3 regions of the Enterococcus sp. AAFC-DPL-5146 genome follow, and region 3 is predicted to be linked to each of the others. Evidence: a T-box and tRNA genes for the amino acid it is inferred to sense, from the RefSeq annotation. Region 3 holds a T-box; the other regions hold tRNA genes.
What was found. The T-box of region 3 lies ahead of argS (arginine--tRNA ligase). A T-box ahead of a tRNA ligase gene usually reads a tRNA of that ligase, here a tRNA-Arg.
Positions count from the first base shown of each region.

Region 1: it has a tRNA-Arg gene. The T-box ahead of argS (arginine--tRNA ligase) is inferred to sense a tRNA for this amino acid. The anticodon was not compared.
Region 2: it has a tRNA-Arg gene. The T-box ahead of argS (arginine--tRNA ligase) is inferred to sense a tRNA for this amino acid. The anticodon was not compared.

Region 1 is NZ_CM177103.1:2,226,803-2,230,085, reverse strand. It holds gene AC4BB2_RS10170 (tetratricopeptide repeat protein) at 1-828, shown strand, start outside; tRNA gene AC4BB2_RS10165 (tRNA-Arg) at 1,361-1,432, opposite strand; gene rpoN (RNA polymerase factor sigma-54) at 1,492-2,814, shown strand; gene AC4BB2_RS10155 (GNAT family N-acetyltransferase) at 2,907-3,283, opposite strand, start outside.
Region 2 is NZ_CM177103.1:2,288,614-2,291,896, reverse strand. It holds gene AC4BB2_RS10440 (GNAT family N-acetyltransferase) at 1-770, shown strand, start outside; gene AC4BB2_RS10435 (hypothetical protein) at 823-969, opposite strand; gene AC4BB2_RS10430 (hypothetical protein) at 1,137-1,259, shown strand; tRNA gene AC4BB2_RS10425 (tRNA-Arg) at 1,771-1,844, shown strand; gene AC4BB2_RS10420 (uracil-DNA glycosylase) at 1,956-2,597, opposite strand; gene AC4BB2_RS10415 (aminopeptidase) at 2,665-3,283, opposite strand, start outside.
Region 3 is NZ_CM177103.1:1,271,648-1,274,930, reverse strand. It holds gene argS (arginine--tRNA ligase) at 1-1,166, opposite strand, end outside; T-box leader at 1,289-1,495, opposite strand; gene tsaD (tRNA (adenosine(37)-N6)-threonylcarbamoyltransferase complex transferase subunit TsaD) at 1,561-2,595, opposite strand; gene rimI (ribosomal protein S18-alanine N-acetyltransferase) at 2,592-3,056, opposite strand; gene rimI (ribosomal protein S18-alanine N-acetyltransferase) at 3,061-3,283, opposite strand, start outside.

The sequences.
Region 1 (3,283 bases), 960 kb from region 3:
TTGGTGCTTGTAAATACGTATTTACAAGTGAATGAAAATGAGAAAGCTTTATCTTTAGCATCTGAGATGAAAGAAAATTATTTTGCTTATTTAGATTATTTGGAACTTTATATACAAATTTTGATCAAAAATCATATGTTTATTCAGGCACATAGCATAATCAATGAGCGCATCATGATGGAGAAAAGTGGAGAAATGAGGAAATTGATTTCTTTGAAAAAGAAGGTTCGTCATGTTGAATTGATGTACCAACAATATGAAGTTAGTAAAATCAAAGAATTAAAAGAAGAAATGAGCTACTTAAATACACATAATTACTATGAACAGTTAGCTATCTTAAAAAAAGCTGGAAAGCTCCCTCAAGACGAATTTATTATGATGGGAAAAAAGATTGTGTTAGACGCTCGAGTACATAATTTGGTTCGGTCATGGGTATTAGAAGAACTGGCCAATCTCCATGTTAAAGAAGAAATCAACTTTCTTTGGAGAGATAACAAAAAATATACAATTATCCCAGCTACTGTGGGTACACCGTTAGACAGTGCAGCTTATCAAAGAATCTTATTGTTTTTAGAGAAAGAACTGATTAATGATGATCCTATTTTATTAGTAGATATTATGGAAGAAATCAGGTTACATTTTGCCTTATTATATCCTTTAGCAGACGAAATCATTGAAAATCCGAAACTATGGGCGATTACTTATATTATTTCCTATAATCAGTCTATTGCAAAAAAGTATGAATTGGACGAAGAGCAAACGGAGATAGAAAAAATCCAGAAGTTGCAAAGCAAAATTCGCATTGAGCTTGAAAAAATGGCTTTATAGATGGAAAAAGAGTAAAGGAAAGTAAAATTCCTATACTCTTTTTATCTAGAAATGATGGATAAATCTATCTTTTAGACCTAAGTTTAATAAATACTAGGAGGGCAAATGAAAGAATAAAATACAAGAGAATTCCTCCTTGCAAAAAGGTGATGACTAAAAATAAAAACTGGTAATCAATAGTCGTAAACTGATTTAAATAATGACTGAAAATAAATTCTGAACAAGCTAAAAGAAGGGATACAACTAATAGCCTTGAATGATACTGACTCAATAAGATCAACTACCCTAACTAAAATTATTTGTTGGAAAAGTATAATAACACAAAAAAATTTGATTTTTAGATGAATTCTATAGATGGGTGTAATCATGTAGAAAATCATGGTAAATTATAGTTGGAATAAATAAAAAATCACTACTTTATTTATAGTGATTAGGTTTTAATTATCTTGTTAATATAACATACTATAGATACATCAACTTTTAAATTATGCTATAATTCTATATATAGCAATCTACTATTAGTTGAAAATGACGCGCCCTGAGGGAATCGAACCCCCGTCTCAAGAACCGGAATCTTACGTGATATCCACTACACTAAGGGCGCAAGCACGTTTATTAGTTTAGCTGATATTTTGATAAATTACAAGGGGAAGGACAAAAATAATGAAATTTGAACAACATTTATCCCAACAACAAAAACAAGTCCAAAAACTTGCAATGACCCAACAATTACAGCAATCTATCCAAATTTTACAATATAATTCAGAAGAACTTTATTCATATATAGAAGCCAAAGCATTGGAAAATCCTTTAATTGATATTCAGTCAGAGACAAACTATGGAGATTATGCAAGTTCTGGCAGTCGAACGTATACTAATGAAGAAAATAATTATATAAATCAGATTCCTGATAATCATATGTCGCTCTTTGAGTATTTGATTGATCAAATCCATTTGAACTATCGAGATACATATCTTCGAACTTTAGTGTTATTTTTAGTTGAGTATATCGATTTGAACGGTTATTTGATGATTGACTTAGATGAAGCGGCGGAAAAGACAGGAGCAAAATTAATCGAAATGCTGGACGCTTTGACCTTGATCCAGCAATTAGATCCGGCAGGTGTGGGTGCTAAAGACTTACGAGAGTGTTTAATGTTGCAAGTTGAGCGTGATGATACTGCACCAGCTTTAGCCTATATCGTAATTGAAGAAGAGTTTGATCATTTAGCGAATCGTAAGTGGGGATTGATTGCTAAAAAATTTGAAGTGGAATTGTCAGATATTCAGACAATTTTTGACTATATTCAAACTTTGACGCCAGCTCCTGGAAGCATATTTGAATCTACGTCAGGACTTTATATACGCCCTGATTTAACTGTGAGGATTAAAGAAAATCAGTTATCGATCCTTTCTAATAAAACCGGTGCACCAACGATTCAGTTTCAACAAGCTTATTTTGAACGAATGGAAGCAACTGATGACAAAGAAGTTAAAGCGTATATCAAGGAAAAGAAAAATGAATTTGAATGGCTAGAAAAAACAATTATTCAACGTGGGGACACGATTTTAAGAGTCGGTAAAGAGATTGTTAAACGCCAGCAGGAATTCTTTTTTAAAGAGGATCGGCCACTAAAACCAATGACTTTAAAAGAAATTGCAGAAGCATTGAATGTTCATGAATCAACAGTTAGCCGCACGGTTAATGGAAAATACTTAGAAACAGATTTTGGTGTTTTTGAACTTCGGTCGTTTTTTTCACACGGTTTATCAAATGAAAGTACTGGTGAAGAAACTTCGACAGGCAGTGTAAAAAAACAATTACAAGCGCTAGTCGATAATGAAAATAAAGCAAAACCTTTATCCGACCAAAAATTAGTTGATTTACTAAAAGAACAGGAAATCGAAATCTCTCGCCGTACCGTTACAAAATATAGGGAAGCACTAGGAATCCCATCATCTTCTAAGCGAAAGAGATATGATTGATTAGATAGGATAAAAAAAGAAGAGCTGCTAGCAGCTCTTCTTTTTTTATCTATAGTGGAAATAGCAACCTCTGTTAGTGATTTGTAAAAAAATTATGGACGCCAAACCAAATGTTCAGAAGGTAAACCATCTTCAATTCCTTGCCAAACAGAAACAAAATGATATTTTTTTAATAGGTGCTTTGATGCACTGTTGCTTGGATCAATAATGGCATAAACGGTAGATTTAGATAATACCTTTGACTGTTTTATTAGGCTCAACAAAGTAACAATAATTTGAGTGGCATAGCCTTTACCCCATTTTTCCGGTAACAACATATAGCCAATTTCTATTTTATGATTCTCATCCCAAGAAAGTTTACCAAAGCCGATATAGGTTTCTTGATCAAAGATTTTATAGTAGCCAGTTTGATCATTATGAGAGGCATTGTATGCAAGAATTTTTTTGAAATTTTCGGCAACTTCAGTTT
Region 2 (3,283 bases), 1.0 Mb from region 3:
CCAATGTAAAATCGGTTCCTGGTCAGATGAAACGTGTAACTTTTGAAGAAGCAAAAAGTATTTGCAAAAACATATATGCCGCTTCAACAAAAAATCAACGGGGCGCAGTGATTCGAGAATCTTGGTGGTTAGAATACACTTTTGGTATGGATCAGGAAAATCAATTTGCTTTGTATGAGGATGAAGAAGGGATAGCAAAAGGTTACTTGATTTATCAATCAAGCGGGGAACGTTTTGTTATAAAAGAATGGGGATATTTAACTGAACAAGCATTTAAATCAATCGCTCGTTTTGTTGGTTCCCACAATGGATCGTCGCAAGAATTTTACTTAGAAACAGGATTTGATGGTCATAACTTGAGTTATTTGATGCCAGCACCTTTAGTGGACATGAAAATTGATCCTTTTATGATGGGAAGAATTATTGATTTACAGAGTTTCTTGAATAAATATCCTTTCAAAACAGGGGATAACGAAAGATATTATCTTAAGATAGAAGATACTTATGGTTCATGGAACGAGGGATTCTGGGAATTATTGATTAACGAAGAAGGAAAAAGTACTGTAAGAAAACTAGAGGAGCAACCCGACCTGATAAGTGACGAAGCATTACTTGTAAGCACGATTCAATCGTTGACTCAAGTTTTTATGGGCTATCGAACAATCAGTGAACTAAGATTTTATGGAAAAATTACTGGAGAAGAAGAATTGGTCGATTCACTAGATAAACGTTTAGTAAAAGGAATACCTGTTTTAGAAGATTATTTTTAAAAATAGGCTAAGTGAGTTTGTTGTCTAACATACTCACTTAGCCTATTCATATTTATACGTTGTTTTGGTCATTTTCAATCGTTTCTCCAGTAGATTGTTCATGGTATTCTTCTAAAGCTTTCTTAAAAATTTCTTCTTTTTCTTGTTTATAACTATCTTGACGTTCCGCAAATGTTTTTTCTTTAGATTTATCAAGCATAATTACACCTCCCTTATTCTTAGCGGTATTATTCAAGGGTAACATCCTTTGAAAGCATTTACGAATTTTTTGTTCATAGGCGGATGATTAGCAAAAATAACTGGAAATTCTTATAATTTGAAGTATAGAAGTGAGTAGAAATCAAAAATCGAAAGGCGGAGAAAAGTATGAGTAAGACAAAAGAAGAAAAAGTTGCAAGAAATGGTAAAATCGGTAAAAATTTAGCCATTGTGGTTGGCGGGCTTTACTTAATTAAGATGTTAAAGGGAAAGATGAATGTTAAAAAGTAAAAGGTTACGAAGAATGAGATGTTGGTGATTCTGTTAAATGCTCATAAGGCGTAATGGTTACTGTATTCAATGATGCTAAAGCCATTTATTGAAGTTCATCATCAGAATGGATGATATTATGCACATTGAGATATTCTTAAGAATAAAATAGTTGTGGAAAAATTAATGGAGACAAAATATTACAGAAGTGTTCAGTTGTATTGGGCACTTCTTTTTTTGATTGACAAGAAAGTAACTGCATTATTCATCACTCAATAAAACAAATTGAATTCAGTAGATCTTCTCAAATAAAAGAAACGGGTACTTGATATGTAGTTGTAACAGTTGATTCAAATTTAATTATCCAATTCGATTTAAACAAATTAGTTTACAAAATACAATATCAACTCGAATTACGAAGTAAATAGACATTGAGAACAGTAAATTGACAGATCCATACTCTCAAAGTAAAATAGGCTACATGAGCTTTACCAGAAATCTAGTAATACTAATAGTTAAATAGCTAAAGAATGTTCTCGTAGCTCAGTAGGATAGAGCAATCGCCTCCTAAGCGATAGGCCGCTGGTTCGATTCCAGTCGGGAACGTAAAAAAGACCTTTGAAACGCTGATTTCAAAGGTCTTTTTTTATTTTGTGCCAATTTTGTGTCAAATTTATGCTTAGAAATTTGGCACAACTAATTTCATCAGTAAACAAACTAAAGCTTCTTTAATATAGAAGCTAAATAAGTCCAATCCTGTTGAATATCTACTTCAAGTTTCCTGTTGTAAAAAACAGCAGCGGGATGATAGATTGGGAATAGTTTATATATTCTAGTCGATTCAATTAGTTTATTTTCTTTTTGAGAATACTCTAAAATTGGTAACTCTAGTAGTTTTCCGTGATAATCTGAAATCGTATATTTGTTTCCCAATAATCGTTTTAAACCAGTATTTCCCATAGGTACGAGAATTTTAGGTTGAATCGTTTGGATTTCAAAGTCAAGCAAAGGTGCATAAGCCAATACTTCTGTTTTTGTTGGCGGTCGGTTTGGGTATTTTGTTTCTACAATGCTCGTTCGTTTATTGAGTTGTCTTTTTATACTGAAAGGTCTGCTTCTAACGGTACTAGTAATATAAATATCTTCTCGTTTTAAGTCAGCATTTGCTAGCCAACCGTCAAGTTTTTTTCCAGATTTACCGCTAAATGGAATACTTGTTTTTATTTCTGTTTCGCCAGGAGCTTCCCCTACTAGCATTAGTGTTGCACCTTTAGGACCTTGTCCAGAGAGGAAGCCTTCTAAATTATGTTCAGACATTTTTTCAGTAACTGCTTCAACGAGTTTTTTTGGATAGTCCATTATAATCCTCTCCTTTCTAATCCAAAAAACGCACTGATTTATTTAATCAGTGCGTTCGTCTGTCAAATTAAGCCCAATCACCATTTCTAAAAATTGGGACAAGTGTACCATCTTCTCTAATCCCATCAATATCCATTTCATTTGATCCAATCATGAAATCAACATGAGTATGGCTTCGATTTAAACCTGCTTCTGTCAATTGCTCTTCACTCATTTCAGTACCGCCTTGTAAGTTGAAAGCATAGGCTGAGCCGAAAGCTAAATGATTTGAAGCATTTTCATCAAATAAGGTATTGTAAAAAATAATTCCAGATTGAGAAATTGGTGATGGATCAGGAACTAAAGCAACTTCACCTAAATGACGCGCACCTTCATCTGTTTCTAGTAATTTTCCTAATACTTCTTCACCTTGTTCTGCGGAGAAATCAATGACTTTTCCGTCTTTAAATGTAAATTTCATACCAGAAATCGTCGTTCCAGCATAACTTAATGGTTTGGTACTAGAAACAACGCCATCGACATGGTTTCTATCAGGTGCTGTGAAAACTTCTTCTGTGGGCATATTGGCCATGAATTTTTCACCACGTGCATTATCACTGCCAGCACCTTCCCATAAATGATTCTTAGGTAAGCCAATTACTAAGTCTGTACCAGGTGCTGTGTAGTGTAAAGCTTTGAATTGTTCT
Region 3 (3,283 bases):
GCTTCATTCAATACCTCTTCTAAAAGAACGATTTTACCTTTACGAGTCGACAATTTTTTACCACCTTGGGTAATCAAGCCGAATGGGATATGATGCATATCAGCTGACCAATCAAATCCAAGTTCTTTTAAAACTGCTTTTAATTGTTTAAAGTGATTGCTTTGCTCATTCCCAACAACATAAAGGGATTTTGCAAAGTCATAGGTCCGCTTGCGGTAAACCGCTGCTGCTAAGTCACGAGTGATATAAAGAGTCGCTCCATCTGATTTTTTAATCAAGGCTGGATTTAGATCATAGGCTGATAAATCAACAATTTCTGCGCCTTCGTTTTCTTGTAACAGATGTTTTTCTTCCAGCATCGTTACGATTTCATCCATCTTATCATTGTAGAACGCTTCACCATTGTATGAATCGAAGGATACTTCAAGCATTGAATAAATTTTGTCAAACTCTTTTAGTGATTCTGTACGGAACCATTGCCATAATTCTGTCGCTTCCTCGTCGCCTTCTTCAAGTTTTTTAAACCATGCACGCGCCTCATCTTCTAACTCAGGTTGCATTTCTGCTTCTTCATGAAATTGTACATATAAACGAAGCAGTTCATTGATAGGAGCATTTCTGACAGACTCTTCTGATCCCCATTTTTTATAAGCAACAATCAATTTTCCAAACTGCGTGCCCCAATCACCTAAATGATTAATACGAACTGGTTCATAACCAATTTTTTCTAAAATAAATGCAATTGAATTACCAATAACTGTTGAGCGAAGATGGCCCATTGAAATTGGTTTAGCGATATTTGGTGAAGACATATCGATTGGCACATTGCCTTTTTCTCCAATTGTGCTGTCACCGTAATGTCCTTTTTCTTTGGCGATTTGACCAATCACAGCTTGGCTGACCATTTTTTTATTCATGAAAAAGTTTAGGTAAGGTCCAACGACTTCGATTTTTTCAAAATCTTTACCAGAAATTTTTTCTGCTAAATCTGCAGCTATTTGTTGTGGTGCTTTACGGTAAGCTTTAGCTAATGAAAAAGCCGGAAATGCGACATCACCATGATCTACGGATTTAGGGTTTTCCAGTAACTGTTTAACTGCATCTAGAGATAAATCGTCTTTTACAACATCAAAAATAGCCTTTGCTACGATTTCTTTGTTATTCATATTTGTATATCCTCCTAAGAAATAATTTTAGTTTGATTCTGCTCTTTTATAGCCCTTAAAATTAAAGGGAAACGAAGCAAAATATAATGATTCAAAACAAAAAAGTCCCTGATGTCAAAAACACCAGAGACGAGATTTTCCCGCGGTACCACTCTAATTGTCCACTCTTTAAAAAAGGTGAACCCACTTAATCTTGTAACGGTAGATAGCCGTCTGCTTACGCAGATTCTCCAAAGTACGTTTCCTTCATTCGATTATTTTCGGCTTTCACCCTCCCGAAATCGCTTGGCTAATTCATAATGAAGTACTCTCTTTTTCCACGAATCACTATTAAACTCGGTTTATTATAGCAAATATTTTCCTATCTGCCTAGTCTTGTCTGTTTATTTTACGTTTAAATCGTCATAAATGTCAAACTAGGATCAGCATTTAAATGATAATCAGCGAGGTGATTTTTTTCTGCTTCGACAAACGCCGCAGCGCCAATCATGGCAGCATTATCACCACATAATCTAAGGGACGGAACAATGAACGTTACACCAGGTAATTCTTTGACAACTTCTTGGCTTAATCGCTCACGCAATCCTTTATTAGCTGCTACACCGCCTGCCATCACTAATTGTTTGACTGGATATTCTTTACACGCTCGTATTGTTTTATCAACTAACACGTCAATCACACTTGCTTGAAAACTCGCAGCTAAGTCCTTGATTACTAATTTTTCATCCCGTTGTTCAGCATTGTGGACGGTATTGATAAAGGAACTTTTTAATCCACTAAAACTAAAATCATAATTATCTTCTTTAATCATCGCTCGAGGAAAATGATACGTATCTTCTCCTTGATGCGCTAATTCATCGATTTCTTTTCCGCTTGGGTAAGTTAACCCTAAGACTCTGCCAACTTTATCATAGGCCTCACCTGCTGCATCATCTCGTGTTTCACCAATAATTTCAAAGGAACCTGTTTCTTTCATATAAACTAACTCCGTATGTCCGCCGCTTACTAATAACGCCATCAAAGGAAACTGTAGAGATTCTTCAAAATGTGCTGCATAAATATGTCCAGCCATATGATTAACTGGAATCAACGGCAAACTGTGTGCCCAAGCAAACGATTTAGCCGCAGAAATTCCAATCAATAAAGCTCCCACTAACCCCGGTCCATATGTCACTGCCACACCACTTAACTCATCAGGTTCTACACCAGATTTTGCTAAAGCATCATCAATACACAAAGTAATTTCTTCTACATGGTGGCGACTGGCAACTTCTGGCACAACTCCGCCGAAACGCTGGTGACTTTTTACTTGAGAAGCTACGATATTTGATAAAATCTTATCTCCATCTTCTACAACTGCTACACTTGTTTCATCACAGCTGCTTTCAATTGCTAAAATTAATTTTCTTTCCTTATTAAAAAAAGTCATTGACTCACTTCCTTAACTTTTAAACACATAACAACTCCGTCTTCTTTTGGATGATTGTAATAATTCTTCCGACAGTTGATTGTTTTGAATCCTTTTTTTTCATATAATTTTTGAGCATTTAAATTAGACGCACGAACTTCTAAAAATACCTGACTAATTTTTTTCTCGCTAAACTCTTTGATAACTTGATCCATCAATTGACTACCATACCCTTGTTGTTGATACTCTTTATGGATCACAACATGGGTAATATCGACTTCATCTAAAACCAAGTGATAACTGATAAAACCAATCCAACGATTGTCTTCTATTAACACAAGATATTCACTTTTCTCTTGTTCTAAATCAAGGCTAAATTGCTTCAACGACCATGGTGAGCCATGGCTATATGACTCTTCACTAAGACGCCAAAGAGTTTCAGAAGGATTATTTGTAGGTATATTTTCCTTTAAATAGTACATCGTTTCACACTTCTTTTAGATATAAAATCATCTCTAGCGCATCTTCTTTATCTTCCGTATAATAATCAGGTTTAATCGTATTTGATAAAAACCCGAGTTGTCGATAAACACGCTGGGCATTTTTATTACTTAATCTAACTTCTAAAGAGATTGTTTCACAATTATTTGCTTTAGCGAATTGCTGGATTTCTCTAATTAAAAAGCTACCAATTCCTTTGCCTTGCTCC